Regions from separate parts of the Streptomyces sp. NPDC090499 genome, predicted to be linked through region 1. Evidence: riboswitches for the same ligand, from Rfam matches in the RefSeq annotation. Region 1 holds a riboswitch; the other holds the start of a gene.

What was found. Region 1 has a riboswitch for S-adenosylmethionine ahead of ACIQVL_RS37175 (putative leader peptide). Riboswitches for the same ligand answer to the same signal wherever they lie in the genome.
Region 2: linked by a shared signal. The riboswitch ahead of ACIQVL_RS20575 (amino acid ABC transporter permease) and the one ahead of ACIQVL_RS37175 (putative leader peptide) in region 1 are both predicted to bind S-adenosylmethionine.

The regions. Positions count from the first base shown of each region.
Region 1 covers NZ_JBIVXP010000014.1:14,692-17,707, forward strand. Annotated here, with positions in the region: gene ACIQVL_RS37165 (ABC transporter permease) at 1-10, opposite strand, end outside; gene ACIQVL_RS37170 (ABC transporter substrate-binding protein) at 14-1,633, opposite strand; gene ACIQVL_RS37175 (putative leader peptide) at 1,857-1,973, opposite strand; SAM riboswitch class IV at 2,008-2,121, opposite strand; gene ACIQVL_RS37180 (DUF427 domain-containing protein) at 2,418-3,016, shown strand, end outside.
Region 2 covers NZ_JBIVXP010000005.1:280,990-284,005, reverse strand. Annotated here, with positions in the region: gene ACIQVL_RS20580 (amino acid ABC transporter ATP-binding protein) at 1-555, opposite strand, end outside; gene ACIQVL_RS20575 (amino acid ABC transporter permease) at 552-1,532, opposite strand; SAM riboswitch class IV at 1,921-2,044, opposite strand; gene ACIQVL_RS20570 (glutathione S-transferase C-terminal domain-containing protein) at 2,122-2,994, opposite strand.

The DNA of each region.
Region 1 (3,016 bases):
AGCGGCGCATGCGCTAGCCGATCCAGGTGTCGTGCAGCTGGACGCGGCTGCCGGAGTCGAATGTCAGGTCGTGCACCTTGTTCGAGACGCCCAGCTGGGTCTGGAGCTCCACCACCGGCACGTCGTACGCGTTCCGCACGATCAACTGCTGTGCCTCACCGATCAGTTGCTCACGCTTCGCGGTGTCCGTGGTCGCGGCCTGCGCGGACAGCGCCGTGTCCAGCGAACTGGTCGGGAGGTGGTAGAAGTTGGCCAGCCGGGTGGAGAAGGAGCTGCGCAGGATGTCCGGGTCGGCGCGGGTCGTGTTCCCCCACACCACGTCGAAGTCACCCGACTGGAGCGTCGTGGCGAACTGCGTGACCGGCAGCTGCTTGAGCACCACGTCGATGCCGACCGCCTTGAGCTGCTGCTGGACCAGCTCCAGCGCGGGCTGGTTGGTGGCCGCGTTGGGGAACCAGCTGATGGTCAGGGCCAGCTTCTTGCCGTCCTTGGTGCGGACGCCGTCGCCGTCCGCCTTCCAACCGGCTTGCTCCAAAAGGGACTTGGCCTTGGCCGTGTCGAGGGCCAGGTCCGCCGAGAGATCGGTGTAGTCGGGCGTGGTGTGCGCCAGGATGCTGGTCGCGGGCCGGGTGCCGGTCGGGTAGACCGTGTCGGCGATCTGCTTCCGGTCGACGGCGGCCGAGATCGCCTGACGGACCTTCGCGTCCTTCAGCAGGGGCCGCGCGTTGTTGAGCCCCAGGCCGAACACCACACCGGGGTTGGCGCGGCTCCGGAGGGTGACCTGGCCGCCCTTGAGGGACGCCTCGTTGGCCTTGCCGACGCTGCTGATCGCGTCCACCTGCCCGGACTGGAGACTGCCGGCCCGTACGCCCGCCTCCGGCACGACCTTGAACACCAGCTTGTCCAGGTAGGCCGCGCCCTGCTTCGACCAGAGCGAGGAGCCCCAGTCGTAGCCGGTGCGCCTGTCCAGGGTGACCGACTGGTTCTGCACGTACTGCTTGAGCACGAAAGGCCCGGACCCGACCACCCCGTCGCTGCACTTCTGCTGCGGGCTCTTCCTGACGCTCGCCGAGGACTCGATCCCCAGCGAGTGGGTCGAAGTCGCCTGCAGGAACTGGGCGTTGGGCTGCTTGAAGGCGACCTTGACGGTGAGCGGGTCGACCACGGTGGTGCTCTTGGCGCCGCTCAGGTAGCCCTCGGCGAGGGTGCCCAGGGCGCCGAGGCCCGGCACCGCGTCGAAGTTGTCCTTGACCACCTGCGCGGTCAGCTCCGAGCCGTCGCTGAAGGTGACGCCCGGCCGCAGATGGAACGTGAACGTCGTCGCGTCGGAGCTGATCTCCCAGCTCCTGGCGAGCCACGGCACGATCTTGCCGGTCTTCGGGTCCTGGTCGGTCAGGGAGTCCACGATCTGGCGCACCGAGTAGATGGTGTCGTTGCCGGCGACCTGCTGCGGGTCCACGCAGCCGGCGTCGGAGCCCACCGCGAAGGTCAGGGTGCCGCCGGACCTCGCCCGGCCGCTTCCGCCGCCGGAGCCGTCGTCGCCCGAACCGCATGCGGTCAGCAGGACGCTGGTGGTCAGGAGCGCGGCCAGGGGCGCCCATCGGGAGGGTCTGAAATCCGGAAGTGCAGTCACGGAGGGCTTTCTCCTACTCGTGTCACCGGGGCACGACCGCGCACGGATGCGCGGAGGCATGACGGTGTGTGCGGCCCCGGCGGATCGGGACTCCGGCCGGGGATGCGCTGTGCAGACAGGGGATTTGGCATGCGGACGACGCCGGGAACCGGCGGCGAGGGAGGGAACGGCGCGAAGGGGCCGGGACCGGTGACGGAACGTCAGCCGGCGGCAGCCGGGCCGGTCAGGCCCGACAGAGGCAGCTGGTCGAGCGCTTCAGGTCGATGTGGCGCCGGCGCGCGAGCCGGGAGTACGCCGTGGCGTCGGCGGGGGAAGCAGCGGAGTCATCGCTGTGCCGCATGTCGAACCTCCCCGTCTCCGGCCCCGGTCACGGGGCCACGCGCTTGCGGGAGTCATCGGTGATCCCGCCGGGCTTTCACCTGGAGCACCCCACCGCGCGGGAGGGTTGCCGGTCAGCGAGCCAGGGCCTGACGCTGACACTCAATGCCGTTGGCGATGCTACGGATCGATCTTGGCGTACGTCAATGCCGTCACGTGACGCCCTGTCCGGGGAACGCGAACACCTGGACCCGCCTCCGGCACCGGGCGGTGGCACCCCTGCCGGCCTTCGCCGACCCGGACGGCTCCGGCTTCGAACCCGTCTCGGTGTGGGAGCGTGCCCGTGGCAGCGTCGGGGAGTACCTGTGGTTGGTTCTCCGGCCGCTCCGGCAGTTCGCCGCCTGGCGGGAGAAACGCCCCTACGTCGCCGAAGTCACCGCGTGTCAAGCCCGAAGGAGAGCCGGTCATGACCACATTCCCCACCGCGCGAGCCGTGCGGACCACCCCCGAGGGGCTCCTGTGGGAGCCGAGCGAGCGCTGGGTGCGCGGCCGCAAGGGTGACGTCACGGTCGTCGACAGCCGGCACCCCGTCCTTGTCTGGGAGCCGGGTGTTCCCGTGCCGCTGTACGCGTTCCCGCGCGCGGAGGTGCGCGAGGAACTCCTGCGTCCCGCGAAGAACCCGCCGACCGGTACCCACACCGGCTCGCGGATCTTCTACGACGTCGAGGTCGACGGCGAGTTGCTGGCCAACGCCGCCTGGACCTTCCCGGCGGCCGACCTGGCCGACCACATCGCCTTCGAGTGGTTCCGGCGCGTCGGCCGGGGCCTCGACCACTGGTACGAGGAGGAGGAAGAGATCTTCGTCCACCCCCGCGACCCGCACAAGCGGGTGGACGCCATCCCCAGCAGCCGGCACCTCGTGGTCGAGATCGACGGCACGGTCGTCGCGGACACCCGTCGGCCGGTCCTGCTCTTCGAGACCGGCCTGCCCACCCGCTACTACGTCCCGCGCGAGGACGTCCGCCTCGACCTGCTCGAAGCCACCGACCACCACACCGGCTGCCC
Region 2 (3,016 bases), on a different contig from region 1:
GGGCTCGTCGAAGAGGATCACGCCGGGGCGCAGGGCGAGCGCACGGGCGATGGCGACGCGCTGCTGCTGGCCGCCGGAGAGCTGCCGGGGGTAGGCGCCGATGCGCTCGCCGAGGCCGACCCGTTCCAGGAGTTCCTTGGCCAGCGCCTGGGCCGCGGGCTTGCCGAGCTTCCCGGTGGCGGCGGGGGCGGCGGCCACGTTGTCCAGCACGGTCAGGTGCGGGAAGAGGTTGAAGTTCTGGAAGACGAAGCCGATCCGGCCGCGCTGGGCCAGGATGGCGCGCTCGCTCAGCTCCTTGAGCCGGCCGCTCTGCCGCTTCACCCCGATCGGCTCGCCGTTGATGCTGACGTGGCCGCGCTCGGGCTTCTCCAGGTGGTTGACGACCCTGAGGAGGGTGGACTTGCCGGAGCCGGACGGGCCGATGACGACGGTGACCTCGCCGGGGCGGATGGTCAGGTCGATGCCGTCGAGGACGCGGTGGGCGCCGTACCACTTGTGGACGCCGTGGATCTCCAGGGCGGCGGGGGCCGTCTCCAGGGTGTCGGTGGTGGTCATACCGCGGCCTCCCGGCGGATGCGGGCGCGCAGTTCGGTGAGGCCGGCGCGCAGTTTCTGCAGGGGGGTCGGGGGCAGCGCGCGGGTGGCGCCGCGGGCGTAGTACCGCTCCACGTAGAACTGGATCACGGAGACGACGCTGGTCAGGATCAGGTACCAGACGGTCACCACGAGGAGCAGCGGCACGATGTCGCCGGGGTAGGTGGAGCCCATGCTCTGCGCGGAGCCGAACAGGTCGAGCAGCGAGACGTAGAAGACCAGCGAGGTGCTCTTGATCAGACCGATCAGCTGGTTGACGTAGTTCGGGGTGATCGACCTGAGCGCCTGCGGGAACACGATCTTCCGGAACTGGTAGCCCTTGGGCAGGCCGAGCGCCGCGGCCGCCTCGTGCTGGCCCTGGTCCACGGAGAGGATGCCGCCGCGGACCACCTCGGCCGCGTAGGCGGCCTCGTTGAGGCTGAGGCCGATGACGGCGACGACCATGTCGGTGGCGAGCTTCGACTCGTCGAAGGAGAAGAAGGCGGGCCCGAAGGGGACGCCGATGCTCAACGTCTTGTACAGGGCGCTGAAGTTGTAGAGGAAGAGCAGGACCACGATGAGCGGTATGGACCGCAGCGCCCACACGTAGGTCCAGCTGACCGCCCGCAGCACCGGGCTCCTCGAGAGCCGGGCCAGGGCCAGGAGGATGCCCCCGAGCAGGCCCAGCACCGCGCTGTAGGCGGTGACTTCGAGGGTGATGGCGAGTCCGTCGAGGATGGTCGGCCGCAGGAACCAGTAGCCCCAGCGGTCCCACTGGTAGAAGGGGTTGGTCACCAGTCCGTGCACGAACTGGGCGGCCAGGACCAGGACGACGGCGGTGGCGATCCACCGTCCCGGTCTGCGCAGCTGCTGAACGCGCTGTGCGGCGAGGGGCGGTGACGGTTCGTCGGCGGCGGGTGCCTCGGGGGCGGCGATCGTGGCGCCTGGGGGTTCACTCATGGCGGGCTCCGGCGGAGTCGGACACCCACGTGTCCCGCGGCGGGGGCCGCGCACCGGGCCGTGTTCGGGCACGGCGCGGTGCGCGGAGGCGCGCGGGGCACGGGGCGGGGCGGACGGCGGCACACCGGACGGCCGGTGTCTCGACGGGGACGCTGGGGTGCGAAGCTGCGGGGAACCGGCGGAAAGGCCTGGTCAGACCCGACAGCGGGCACAGCCCGGTGCGGTACACGCGCTACACAGGGCGCTGTTGACACGGAGCAGGTCGACGGCGCGGTCGGCGACGAGCGGGCTCGGGTACGGGCGTACGCAGCCGTCGGCGCGGCGCTGGGCCGTGCTGGAGGCTGCGTACATGTCCGTCACCTGTCACTGTCGTGCCGGCCCCGAGGGGCACTCGCGCTTACCGAATCGTCGCTTGCCGAAACGTCGTCGGTCCGGTCGTCACCTGGGGCACCCCACCGCGGTGCGAGGGTTGCCGGTCAGCAAGCCAGGGCTTGACGCTGACGCTCATGACCGTTCTGGTCCGCAAGTAACGCAGTTGCCCGAACGAATGTCAACGCCTGTCCGACTGGCGAAACGGTTCGGGCCGCTCTCACCTGCGCGGACAGCCGGGTGCGTCCGCCGCGTGGCCCGCCCAGTCCAGGATCTGGACGGCCGCGCCGGCGGCCTCCAGGCCCTGGCAACGGCCGTGGTGGCGGCGGGCGATGCCGTCGAGGTCCAGGTGGGTGCCGAAGGCCGGGTGGGCGGCCAGCCGGCGGGCGTAGGCCCACAGCGCCGGGTGGCCGGCGACGGCGTGCACCGCGGCGGCGTCGAGGTGGTTGCGGTGCACGGTGTCGAGTTGCACCAGCGCCACCCACAACTCGATGTCGGCGGCCGTGAGTTGATCGCCGACCAGGAACTCGGCCCCGGTCAGCCGGCGCTCCAGCTCGGCCAGGGCCGCGAGCAGCACCGCCAGCGCCTGCGGGTCGCCGCCCTCGCGTCCGGCGCGCTGGGCGGCCTGCTCGATGTCCTCGGCGCACAGCCGCTCGACGGCCTCGATCCCGCCCTCGGCACCGCACGGGTAGAGCCGGGCGGCGCCGTCACCGAAGTGCTGGTCGAGGTCGCGCAGGATGTCCCGGCTGTGCGTGCTGACGATACGGCCGGACCAGCCGTCGCTGAACACCGGCGCGAGGGCCGGTCCCGCATAGCGGTGCGCGCTGGCCTCGTACAGCGGGCGCAGCACCGCGTGGCTGCCGTCGGGACAGTCCGGGACGGCGGGCAGGAAGGTGACCGGACAACAGTCGTCCAGGGCCAGCAGGGTGTGCCCGACGGCGATCCGCAGGCCGTCGGGACAGGCCGTGGACAGGTGCAGCCGGTAGCGGCGCGGCACGGCGTAGTGGCCGCTGCGCGCGTCGCGGCCGATGCGGCCCCGGAAGGCGGGGGCGGTGCGGACGGCCGGCAGGGCGGCGAGTGGAGTGATGGACATGCGTCTCCCCGGGGGCGGGCGG